2 regions of the Variovorax sp. BGA-UO-ETr-C22 genome follow, and region 2 is predicted to be linked to the other one. Evidence: predicted binding sites of a transcription regulator. Region 2 holds the regulator's gene; the other holds the start of a gene.
The links. Region 2 encodes sigma-54, which starts transcription at its own class of promoters, with help from an activator protein. Its sites were predicted from a motif close to TGGCANGNAANCTGCTTT; they were not measured.
Positions count from the first base shown of each region.

Region 1: the regulator sigma-54 is predicted to act here: its motif matches at 3,842-3,859, upstream of AC57B8_RS04725 (CmpA/NrtA family ABC transporter substrate-binding protein).

Region 1 is NZ_JCAQPA010000007.1:155,606-161,918, reverse strand. Features, by position in the region: gene AC57B8_RS04740 (type IV pili methyl-accepting chemotaxis transducer N-terminal domain-containing protein) at 1-658, shown strand, start outside; gene AC57B8_RS04735 (ABC transporter ATP-binding protein) at 684-1,493, opposite strand; gene ntrB (nitrate ABC transporter permease) at 1,490-2,413, opposite strand; gene AC57B8_RS04725 (CmpA/NrtA family ABC transporter substrate-binding protein) at 2,427-3,674, opposite strand; gene AC57B8_RS04720 (nitrate- and nitrite sensing domain-containing protein) at 3,993-5,258, opposite strand; gene tsaD (tRNA (adenosine(37)-N6)-threonylcarbamoyltransferase complex transferase subunit TsaD) at 5,359-6,313, shown strand, end outside.
Region 2 is NZ_JCAQPA010000009.1:567,556-573,868, forward strand. Features, by position in the region: gene AC57B8_RS12175 (thiol:disulfide interchange protein DsbA/DsbL) at 116-760, shown strand; gene lptA (lipopolysaccharide transport periplasmic protein LptA) at 883-1,602, shown strand; gene lptB (LPS export ABC transporter ATP-binding protein) at 1,599-2,393, shown strand; gene rpoN (RNA polymerase factor sigma-54) at 2,411-4,000, shown strand; gene AC57B8_RS12195 (phospholipase D family protein) at 4,011-5,627, shown strand; gene AC57B8_RS12200 (LysE family translocator) at 5,632-6,279, opposite strand; gene AC57B8_RS12205 (YceI family protein) at 6,305-6,313, opposite strand, start outside.

The sequences.
Region 1 (6,313 bases), on a different contig from region 2:
GCGGCTGGTGCGCGTGGCGGCGCAGCTCGCGGCCGGCATCGATGCGCAGCGCGCGCGCGTGCTGCGCACGCAGTCGACCGAACGCGTGCAGCAGACGCTGGATCATCTGACGGCCCTCGAGCTGGGCCCGGCCGGCGTGCAGGCGCTCGGCGAGGTGCAGGCCGCGTGGCTCGCGCTGGCCGCGCTGCTGGTTGCCAAGCCCGCATCGCAAGGGCTGGCCGCGATCGATGCGCGCGGCGAGGCCTTGCTGTCGGCGGCCGAGGCGCTGACGGACGCGCTGGAGGCCTCGGGTGCGCGGCGCGCACTGCGCATCGTCAACATCTGCGGGCGGCAGCGCATGCGCGCACAGCGGCTGGCCAAGGACGCGCTGCTGGCCTCGACGCTCGCGGCCGGCGCCTCGCGCGAGCGGCTGTTGCCGACCATGAACGAATTCGAAGCCGCGCTGCTGGAGCTGGAGCGCGCGCCGCTCAGCTCGCCCGAGATCCGTGCCGGGCTGGCGAGCGCGCGCGACGAGTGGCTGCGCCTCGTCGGCGGCGTGCAGGCGCTCGACAGCCCCGAGGGGCGCGCCACGCTGGTGCGCTCCAGCGAAGCGCTCGTGGACACCTTCGAGCGCCTGACCGGGTGGTACGAGCACAGCCTGCAGGTCATCATGTCCTGACGCCGGTTGTGCGGCACCTCCTGGGTCAGGCCGCAGCCTTCTCCACATGCGCCTGGCGCGTGTAGAGAAAATCGATCACCGCCTTGCGCGCATGCACATAGGCCGGGTCTTCGGCCAGTGCGACGCGGTTGCGCGGACGCGCGATCTCCACCGCCAGCACGTCGCCGATGGTGGCGGCCGGGCCGTTGGTGAGCATCACGATGCGGTCGCTCAGCAGCACGGCTTCGTCGACGTCGTGCGTGACCATGACGACCGTGCTGCGCGTCTTCTGCACGATGGCGAGCAGCTCGTCCTGCAGCTTGGCGCGGGTGAGGGCGTCGAGCGCGCCGAAGGGCTCGTCCATCAGCAGCACCTTGGGTTCCATCGACAGCGCACGGGCGATGCCCACGCGCTGCTTCATGCCGCCCGAGATTTCGCCGGGCCGCTTTTGCGCCGCGGGCGTGAGGCCCACCAGCGCGAGCGCCGCGTCGGTGCGCTCGCGCAGTTGCGCCTTGTTCTCGGTGGCCGCGAACACGCGCTCGACCGCGAGGTACACGTTCTCGAAGCAGGTGAGCCAGGGCAGCAGCGAGTGGTTCTGGAACACCACGGCGCGCTCGGGCCCCGGGCCCTTGATCTCCTTGTTGGCGCACAGCAGCACGCCCTGCGTGGGCGTGGTCAGGCCGGCGATGAGGTTCAGCAGCGTCGACTTGCCGCAGCCCGAGTGTCCGATGAGCGTGACGAACTCGCCCTTGGCCACGTTCAGGTTCACGTCGCGCAGCGCGACGAAGCGGCCCTTGGGCGTCTTGAACGCCTGTTCGACGTTGTGGATCTCGATGTACTTGCTGTCGTCGTTCATGACTTCACCTCTTCGAACGTGAATGCGGTGGCGAGCTTGATGAGCGCGAACTCCAGCACCAGGCCGACGATGCCGATCACGAAGATCGCGATGATGATGTTGGCGACGTTGAGGTTGTTCCACTCGTCCCACACCCAGAAGCCGATGCCGACGCCGCCCGTGAGCATCTCGGCCGCGACGATCACCAGCCACGCGGTGCCCACGGCCAGGCGCACGCCGGTGAGCATGTAGGGCAGCACGGCCGGAAAGAGGATCTTGGTGAGGATCTTCCATTCGCTGAGGTTGAGCACCTTGGCCACGTTCATGTAGTCGCTGGGCACGCGCTGCACGCCCACGGCGGTGTTGATGACCATCGGCCAGATCGAGCAGATGAAGATGGTCCAGATCGCGGCTGGGTTGGCGCCCTTGAACACCAGGAGCCCGATGGGCAGCCACGCGAGCGGCGACACCGGGCGCAGCAGGCTGATCAGCGGGTTGAACATGCGCGAGAGGAACTCGAAGCGCCCGATGGCAAAGCCGGCCGGAATGCCGACCGCCGCCGCCAGGCCGAAGCCCAGCGCCACGCGCTGCAGCGACGACAGCACGTTCCAGCCCACGCCCTGGTCGTTCGGCCCCTTGCTGTAGAACGGATCGCTGAACACCGTGAGCGCCTGCTGCCAGGTGGCCAGCGGCGAAGGAAAGCCGGTGGTGCTTTTCATGGCCACGATCTCCCACACCAGCACCAGCAGGCCGAAGCCCAGGAACGGCGGGAGCACGCGCATCCAGAAGGCGCGCAGGTCCAGGGGCGTGCGGGTGCGGGGCACGGGTGCCGCCGCCGCAACGGCCGTAGCGGGGGCGGGTGCCAGGGGCCTGGACACCACGGGCGCGGCGACCTGCGAGGCCACGGCGTCGAGCGGGGAATGGAAGACAGCGCTGACCATGGTGCGTTTCTCCTCAGACATGGAGCTTGAAAGACTCGGCGTACTTCTTCGGGTCCTTGCCGTCCCAGACCGTGCCGTCGAAGAGCTTGCTGGTGCGCAGCACGTCCTTGGGCACGGGCGTCTGCGTGGCGGCGGCGGCCTGCTTGTAGATGTCGATGCGGTTGATCTCGGTGGCCACCTTCAGGTAGTCGGGGTGCTCCTTCAGCAGGCCCCAGCGCTTGTGCTGCGTGAGGAACCACATGCCGTCCGAGAGGTACGGGAAGTTCACGGCGCCGCCGTTGTAGAACTTCATGTGGTTGGGGTCGTCCCAGCTCTTGCCCAGGCCGTTGGTGTAGCGGCCCAGGATGCGCTGGTTGATGGCGTCCACGCTGGTGTTGACGTAGCTCTTGTCAGCAATGGTTTCGGCCATCTTGTTCTTGTTCTGCAGGCCGGTGTCGATCCACTTGCCGGCCTCGAGGATCGCGGCCGTGACGGCGCGCGCGGTGTTCGGGTACTTCTTCGTGAACTCCGCGGTGCAGCCCAGCACCTTCTCGGGGTGGTCCTTCCAGATGTCCTGGGTGGTGATGCCGGTGAAGCCGATGCCGTCCATGATCGCGCGCTGGCCCCAGGGCTCGCCCACGCAGTAGCCGTCCATGTTGCCCACGCGCATGTTGGCCACCATCTGCGGGGGCGGCACGGTGATGTTCTTCACGTCCTTGAACGGGTCGATGCCGGCCGAGGCGAGCCAGTAGTAGAGCCACATGGCGTGCGTGCCGGTGGGGAAGGTGTGGGCGAAGGTGTATTCGCCCTTTTCCTTGGCGATGAGCTTGGCGAGCGAGGCCGCATCGACCGCGCCCTTGTCGGCCAGCTTCTTCGACAGCGTGATGGCCTGGCCGTTGTTGTTCAGGGTCATGAGCACGGCCATGTCCTTCTTCGGCCCGCTCACGCCCAGGTGCATGCCGTACACGAGGCCATAGAGCACGTGGGCCATGTCGAGGTCGCCGTTCACGAGCTTGTCGCGCACGCCGGCCCAGCTGGCTTCCTTGCTCGGCACGATCTTCACGCCGTACTTCTTGTCGATGCCCAGCACCGAGGCCATCACCACGCTGGCGCAATCGGTCAGCGGGATGAAGCCGATCTTCACTTCTTCCTTCTCGGGCTTGTCCGAGCCCTGGGCCCAGACGGCGGCGCGCAGCGCGGGGTCGATGCCCACGGCGCCGAGGGCGGCGGCCTGCAGCACGCGGCGCCGGCTCAGTTTGGTTTTCAGCAGCAGATCGGACATGGGCGGGGCTCCAGAAGTGAAAGACAAAAACGAAAAGGCGTCCGCACCGCGCAGGGGCTGCTCGTGAACGAGCCCTTGCGGGATGGGGACGCCTTTGTCCGGTTCGGTGGGCCGCACCCGCCGTTGGGTGCAACCTGCCTGAAGACCTTGCGGTCTGTGACAAGCTCCATGCAAGCGGTGTGCCAGCCCGCAACTGCCGGTGGGAGCTATGGAAAAGATAGCTGGCAGGGCGCGCCGGTGCAGGGAAAAGTTCCTGCTGGCTCGCTAACCCGGGCGACGCACAGTTGTTGTGCGCTGCACCAATCCAAGCGGCCCGGGTCAGCGCCGCGGTGCAGGCTCGAGCGGCAGGTAGTCGGCCATGGCCAGCATCGACTCGGCCACGTCGACGAGGCGGCGCTTCTGGTTCATGGCGGTCTGGCGCAGCATCTTGTGCGCCTCGGCCTCGCTCAGGCGCCGGTGCGCCATCAGCAGGCCCTTGGCGCGCTCGACGATCTTGCGTTCGTTGAGCGAGGCGCGCACGGTGTCGAGTTCGTCGCTCATGGCCTGCAGGCGCTGCGACTGCTCCTGGACCATGTCGAGCACCGAGCGTTCGAGGTGGCGCCCGAGCTGCGCGGGCGTGGCGTCCTGCGCCTGCTGGGCATCGTCGAAGAAGAGCGCGCCGCCGGCCTGCGGGGCCAGCGTGCCGAGCAGTTGCCGGTACGCGGCCAGCTCGCTGCGGGCCTGGGCGGTCTTGTGGTCGCACAGCGCGCGCAGGTCGGCCGAGAGGCGGTTCTCGACCGTCTGCATGGCGTCGATGCGCCGCGTGCAGCAGTCGAACCAGGCCTGGCTCAGCAGCGCGTCGGCCGGCACCGAGGTGGCGCCCTTGCGACGCAGGCGCTCGAGCTCGGCCAGCACGGCGTCCGACTGGCTGTCGTGCCAGAGCGTGCGCACCGCGTCGCCCGAGAAGTCGATGAACACCTGGAAGCAGCGCTCCTGCGACTCGATGAGGTGGCGCCACTGCTGGCGCTGCGCATCGTCGCCCCGGCCCAGCGCGAGCGCGGCGGCGCCGAAGGCCCGCTCCTGGCCGGCGAACTCCTTGCCCTGCATGAAGTTGAACATCGCCACCAGCAGGCGCGAGATCTCGGGGTCGGTGGCGCCGTCGGCCGCCTCGAACACCACCGCCAGCAGGCCGGCCACCAGCTTGGCGAAGGCGGCGACGGCCTGGGCCGGCTGGAGTTCGAGCGCGTCGATGCGCCGGCGCAGCGCGGGCAGGGCGTCCAGGCCGGGCAGCACCCAGGCGATGCGGCTGAACAGGCGCGCGCCGTGGCCGGCGCCCACCGCGCGGTGGTGCTCGGCCTCGAGCCGGTCGAAGCCGGCGCGCACCTGCTGCTCGAGCGCGAGGCATTCGGCGATCTGCGGGCCGCGCTGCTCGGCAAAGCGCCCGCCGTGCGAGGCCAGGAACACGTTCGACATGCCGCGCTCGCGCTGCAGCGCATGCACGAGCCGGCCGATGGCGCCGACCAGCTCGCTGGTGCGCGCGAGCTGGTCCAGCGCGTCGATCTCGCATCGGCGCGCGGCGATCAGGAAGCTCAGGCCGGAAGTCATTCGTGGGGGCGCAAAAGGAGCGCATCCCGCTCGTGCAACTTCCGTGCCTCGCTTGCCCCTTCGCGGGCGCCGCCGGCGGGCGGCCCCTACACTCGGCGCCATGCTCTTGTTGGGAATCGAATCATCCTGCGACGAGACCGGCGTGGCGCTGGTCGAGTCGCACGGCGACGCGCTGCCGCTGCTGCGTTCGCACGCGCTGCACAGCCAGATCGCCATGCACCAGGCTTACGGCGGCGTGGTGCCCGAGCTGGCCAGCCGCGACCACATCCGCCGCGTGCTGCCGCTCACCGAAGCCGTCATGGCCGAAGCCGGACGCTCGCTGGCCGAGATCGACGTGGTGGCCTACACGCGCGGCCCGGGCCTGGCCGGCGCGCTGCTCGTGGGCGCCGGCGTGGCCTGTGCGCTGGGCGTGGCGCTGGGCAAGCCGGTGCTGGGGGTGCATCACCTCGAAGGGCACCTGCTGTCGCCGTTCCTGAGCGCCGACCCGCCCGAGTTTCCGTTCGTGGCGCTGCTGGTGTCGGGCGGCCACACGCAGCTGATGCGGGTCGACGGCGTGGGCCGCTACGAACTGCTCGGCGAGACCATCGACGACGCGGCGGGCGAGGCCTTCGACAAGAGCGCCAAGCTCATGGGCCTGCCGTACCCCGGCGGCCCCTGGCTCGCGAAGCTGGCCGAAGGCGGCGACGCCGCGGCCTTCAAGCTGCCCCGCCCGCTGCTGCACAGCGGTGATCTCGACTTTTCGTTCGCCGGCCTGAAGACGGCCGTGCTCACGCAGGCCAAGAAGCTCGGCGACCAGCTCGAGGCGCGCAAGGCCGACCTGGCCGCCTCCACGCAGGCGGCGATCGTCGAAGTGCTGCTGAAGAAGTCGCTCGCGGCGCTGGACCAGACCGGCCTGAAGCGGCTGGTGGTGGCCGGCGGCGTGGGGGCCAACAAGAACCTGCGCGAGCAGTTGAACGCGGCCTGCGCCAAGCGCAAGGTGCGCGTGCACTACCCCGAGCTGCACCTGTGCACCGACAACGGCGCCATGATTGCCATGGCCGCCGCGATGCGGCTGC
Region 2 (6,313 bases):
GCGCGGCATCTGCCGCACTCGTTTGTCAATTCCAGCGCCTCGGTCGCGCCGTCCACGGGGAACTCCCGGCGGCGCGCCGGCTCTGTACTGCGGTACCCACAGGAGAACCTTTTCCATGAAACGTCGTGACTTTTCGCTGGCCGCCACTTCGATCGGGCTGCTTTCGCTGGCTGCCGTTCCGGCACACGCCCAGCGCGCCCCCAAGGCCGGCACCGATTTCCTCGTGCTCGACAAGCGCGTGCCCGTCGATGCACCCGCCGGCAAGGTCGAGGTGGTCGAGTTCTTCTCGTACAACTGCCCGCATTGCAATGACTTCGAGCCCTCGCTCGAAGCCTGGGTCAAGGCAGCCCCGAAGGAAGTGGCCTTCCGCCGCATCCCGGTGCCCTTCGTGGGCAACGACGTCGAAGCCAAGCAGCGCCTGTACTTCACGCTCGAAGCCATGGGCAAGCTCGACGAGTACCACCCGAAGGTCTTCGCCGCGATCCACGCGCAGCGCCAGAACCTGAACGGCGACGCCAACATCCAGGCCTGGGCCGAGCGTGCCGGCCTCGACGGCGCCAAGTTCAAGGAAACCTTTGCGTCCTTCGGCGTGGCCAGCAAGGCCCGCCGCGCGGCGCAGCAGACCGAGGCCTACAAGGTCGCCGGCGTGCCGGCCCTGGCCGTGGCGGGCCGCTGGTATGTGGACGGCGAAACCGCCGGCAGCATGTCCAAGGTGCTGCAGGTCGCGACCTTCCTCATCGGCGAAGCCAAGAAGGGCTGACCGACCCGGCGACCTGCTTTCTTGGTCGAATGCAAGGCCCGCTTCGGCGGGCTTTTTCATTGGCGGCGGTGGGCAATTGCCATCCCACGCATACAATGTTTCAGAGCAAGTTTCGTGCCTTTATGACATTGCCCTCCATCCCCACATTCCCCACCCTTCGTCGCCTCGGCCGCCTGGCTTTCGGCGCGCTGTTGCTGGCCGGCGCCGCCTCGGGCGCCCTGGCCGAAACCGCCGACCGCACCAAGCCGATGAACATCGAGTCCGACTCGATGCGCTACGACGACCTGAAACAGACCAGCGTGTTCACCGGCAACGTGCTGGTCACGAAGGGCACGATCATCATCCGCGGCGCGCGGCTGGACGTGCGCCAGGACGCCGAGGGCTACCAGTACGGCGTGGTCACGGCGGCGCCCGGCAAGCTGGCCTATTACAAGCAGAAGCGCAACGCCGGCGACGAGTGGATCGAGGGCGAGTCGGAAGTCATCGAGTACGACAGCCGCGCCGACAACGTCAAGTTCATCCGCCGCGCCGTCATGCGCCGGCTGATCGGCGCCACGGCCAACGACGAGAGCAGCGGCGCGCTGATCGTCTACGACCAGAGCAACGACACCTACACCGTCAACGGCTCCCTCGTGCCGCCGAACGCCGGCGTCTCGGCGGGCGGCGGCGGGCGCGTCAAGGCCATCCTCACGCCGAAGGCCGCCGCGGCCCCGGCGGCGGGCGGTTCCGCACCGGCAGCCGGCGGCAAGAAGCCCGCGGCCCCGGCACCCACTCCCGCGCCCGGCGCCGGGCTGCGCCCGAGCACCACGCTGGGCGGCACCGAAGGGGAAGGGCGCAAGTGATCGAAACCGCAGGAACCCAGACCGCCGACGGCATTCCGGGCAGCCGCCTCGTGGCGCGCGGCCTCAAGAAGAGCTACGGCAGCCGCACGGTCGTGAAAGACGTCTCGCTCGACGTGCAAAAGGGCGAGGTCGTCGGACTGCTCGGCCCCAACGGCGCGGGCAAGACCACCTCGTTCTACATGATCGTCGGGCTGGTGCGCGCCGACGCTGGCGAGATCACCATCGACGGCGAGCCCATCGCCCACATGCCCATTCACCGCCGCGCGCGCATGGGCCTGAGCTACCTGCCGCAGGAAGCCTCGATCTTCCGCAAGCTCACCGTCGAGGAAAACGTGCGCGCCGTGCTCGAGCTGCAGCGCGAGCCCGACGCCAACGGCCGCATGATGCCGCTGACCAAGCAGCACACCGAAGAGCGCCTGGCCGACCTGCTGGCCGACCTGCGCGTGGACCACCTGCGCGATTCGCCCGCGCTCGCGCTGTCGGGCGGCGAGCGCCGCCGCGTCGAGATCGCGCGCGCACTGGCCACCCAGCCGCGCTTCATCCTGCTGGACGAGCCCTTCGCCGGCATCGACCCGATCGCCGTGATCGAGATCCAGCGGATCATCAGTTTCCTGAAAGAGCGCGGCATCGGCGTGCTCATCACCGACCACAACGTGCGTGAGACGCTGGGCATCTGCGATCACGCGTTCATCATCAGCGACGGGCACGTGCTGGCACAAGGCACACCCTCGGAGATCGTCGACAACGCCGAGGTACGCAGGGTGTACCTGGGCGAGCACTTCCGCATGTAAGGGCGGGGGCGGTTCCTATGAAGCAAGGGCTGTCCCTTCGCGTCTCGCAGCATCTGGCCTTGACGCCTCAGCTGCAGCAGTCGATCCGGCTTCTGCAGCTCTCCACGCTCGAACTGAGCCAGGAGGTGGAGCAGATGCTGGACGAGAACCCGTTCCTCGAGCGCACCGCGGAAGAAGCGGCGCGCGAGGAATTCGGGCTGGACACGGCCGACGCGCCGGTGCCGCGCGACGACGCGGGCGAGGGCGAGGCCGAGTTCACGCCGTCCGCCGCCAGCACGTCCTCCACCTCCAGCGACACCACCACCTCGACCCCCGACACCGACGGCCCCGCCGCCGAGATCGCCGAGCGCGAGCCCGACTGGGAAGGCGACGGCACCGTCGACATGGCGCCCGACGACAGCGAGTGGGGCAGCGACGCGCCCGCGCGCCAGAACAACCTGGGCGACGACGAGCGTGCCGACGCCACCGAACTCGCGCGCAGCCAGGAGTCGCTGCAGTCGTTCCTGCACCGCCAGGCGTTGAGCCTGCGGCTGAACGAAAACGACTGCGCCGCGCTGCGCTTCCTGATCGAGTCGCTCAACGACGACGGCTACCTCGAAGACTCGCTGCCCGCATTGGCCTCGGGCCTGGCGGGCGACGACAACGACCAGTTCGACGACCTCGTGCACCACTTCCAGGTGGCGCTGGGCCTGCTGCAGAGCCTGGAGCCGGTGGGCGTCGGCGCGCGCGACCTCGGCGAATGCCTGAGCATCCAGCTGAAGGCGCTCGCCAGCGAAGACGAGACCGAGGCCGAAGCGCTCATCCGCAAGACCGCCATCGCGATCTGCAAGCAGCCCATGGAGCTGCTCGCGCGGCGCGACTTCAAGCGCCTGGCCACGCTCACGCGCACCAACGAAGACCTGGTGCGCTCGGCGCTGCAGGTCATTGCGCGGCTCGAGCCCAAGCCGGGGCGCCGCTTTGTCGACGTCGAACGCAACATCGTCATTCCCGACGTGATCGTCACCAAGACCGGGCGCGGCACCAACGTGAAGTTCCGCGTCATGCTCAACCCCGAGGTCATGCCGCGCCTGCGCGTGCACGACATCTACGCCGGTGCGCTCAAGTCGCACAAGGGCGAGGGCAGCCAGGCGCTGTCGCAGCGGCTGCAGGAGGCGCGCTGGTTCATCAAGAACATCCAGCAGCGCTTCGACACCATCCTGCGCGTGAGCAACGCCATCGTCGAGCGCCAGAAGAGCTACTTCGTGCACGGCGAGCTGGCCATGCGCCCGCTGGTGCTGCGCGAGATCGCCGACGAGCTGGGCCTGCACGAGTCGACCATCTCGCGCGTGACCACCGCCAAGTACATGGCCACGCCCTTCGGCACGGTCGAGCTGAAGTACTTCTTCGGTTCGGCGCTGGGCACCGAGACCGGTGGCAATGCGTCGAGCACCGCGGTGCGCGCGCTGATCAAGCAGTTCGTGAGTTCCGAGAGCATCAAGAAGCCGCTGTCCGACAGCCAGATCTCCGAGATGCTGAAAGAGCAGGGCATCGAGTGCGCGCGCCGCACCGTCGCCAAGTACCGCGAAGCGCTGCGCATCGCACCGGCCAACCTGCGCAAGGCTCTGTAGAAAGCCCACGATGACCCGTCGCCTGCTGTCGCGCTGGGGGCATTGGGTTCTTGTTGTGGCTGCGGCGCTGCTGTTCGCCGGCTGCGCCACGCTGCCCGACGAGGCACCGCGCCCGCCCACCAAGGCCATCGCCGTCTCGGCCGACACCGCGCTCGGCAAGATCGCGCTGGCCTCGCAGCCCGACCCCGACCTCAGCGGCTTTCGCCTGATGCCCGGCGGCGATTTCGCCTTCGACACGCGGCTGCAGCTGGCGCGCCGCGCGCAGCGCACGCTCGACGTGCAGTACTACCAGATCGAGAACGACGAGACCGGCCGCTACCTGCTGCGCACCCTGCGCGATGCGGCCCAGCGCGGCGTGCGCGTGCGCCTGTTGATGGACGACCTGTACACGTCCGGCGAAGACGAGCTGCTGCTTGGCCTGGCCGCCACGCCGAACGTGGAGCTGCGCCTGTTCAACCCGTTCCCGGCCGGGCGCGGCAGCCTGCTCAAGCGCTTCACCGCGTCGCTGTTCGACTTCAGCCGCGTCAACCGCCGCATGCACAACAAGCTCTTCATCGCCGACGGCGCGATGGCCGTGGCGGGCGGGCGCAACATCGGCAACCAGTACTTCCGCCGCACCACCGGCCCGAACTTCATCGACCTCGACACCTTCGTCACGGGTGCGCTGATCCCGCGCCTGGGCGTGCTGTTCGACCAGTACTGGAACAGCCCGCACGTGCGCCCGATCGGCGCGGTCGTGCACACCGACCTGCCGCGCGAGGAACTGCAGCGCCGCTTCGACGCCGCCACCGGCCCCGACACCACGCCGCCGCCGCCCAGGCCCGCGCCCAACGACCTGCTCGGCTACAGCCCGGTGGCCGACGACCTCGACGCCGGCAAGCTCGGCCTGATCTGGACCACCGCCGAGGCTTATGCCGATTCACCCGACCGCGTGATCGGCAAGACCGCGTCGTATGGCGGCGTGCCGCTGCTCGACGTGGACAGCGTGCGCTACAACGTGGTCGAGCAGATGCGCCGCGCGCGCAGCGAGGTGACGCTGGTCTCGCCCTACCTGATCCCGGGCGCGTCGGGGCTGGAGGTGATGCGCGAGATCCGCGGGCGCAACGTGAAGATCAGCGTGGTCACCAACTCGCTCGCCGCCACCGACGAGCCACTGGTGCACACTGCCTACCGCCGCTACCGCGCCGACATGCTGGCGCTGGGCGCCGAGCTGCACGAGCTGAGTTCCGCGCGCACGCGGCGCAGCGTGCGCCTCGGCCTGTTCGGCACGTCCGTCGGGCGGCTGCACGCCAAGTCGGCGGTGATCGACCAGCGCATCCTGTTCGTCGGCTCGATGAATTTCGATCCGCGCTCCGAGATTCACAACACCGAGATCGGCCTGTTCATCCGCAGCCCCGAGATGGCGCAGCAGACCCTGAAGCTGCTCGACGTGCTCAAGCAGCAGGGCGCCTACCGGCTGCGTTTTGCCGAAGGCGCCGATGCGGGCGCAGTCGGCTCGCGGCGCATCGAATGGGTCAGCGAGGAAGGCGGCAAGACCACCGTGCTGCACGAAGAGCCCGACTCGGGCTTCTGGGACCGCACCATGCTCGAACTGCTGTCGCCGCTCACGCCCGAGAGCCTGCTCTAGTGCCTCAGGTGCCGCGCACGGCCGACCACACGAGCCGCAGGCCCAGCAGGCCCATCACGCCGCCGGCCGCGCGGTCGATCCAGGTCTTGTAGCGCAGGTAGGCCGCGCGCGGCGCGGCCGAGGACAGCGCCAGCGCGACGATCGCGTACCAGCCCGTCTCGATGCAGAAGATCACGGCTGGCACCGCGAGCGCCAGCACCAGCGGCACCTCGCGCGGCAGGAAGGCCGCGAAGATGCTCGCGTACACCACCGCCGTCTTCGGGTTGCTGATCTGCGTGGCCAGGCCGAGCAGGAAGGTGCGTCCGCTGCGGCCCTGGCTCCGGGGCGAGGCGTCCGTGTCGGGCGTGATCGCGAGCGGCTGGCGCGCGCCGCGCCAGATGCGAAAGCCCAGGTAGATCAGGTAGGCACCGCCGAAGGCCTTGATCGCGAGGTACAGCGCCGGTACCGCGAGGAACGCCGCCTGCAGCCCGGCCAGCGCCGCGATGGAGAACGCCAGCCCGCCGGCGCCCATGCCCAGCGCCGCCGCGAGCCCGTCGCTGCGCGAGGCCACGGCCGTGCGCGCCACCATCACGAAGCTCGGGCCCGGGCTCATCGCGCCCACGGCCATGGCGCCGGCGATGCCGAGCAGGGACAGGAAGTGGGCGTCGGTCATGAGTGGGCTCCGGTGGGGGATGTGTTCATTGCAC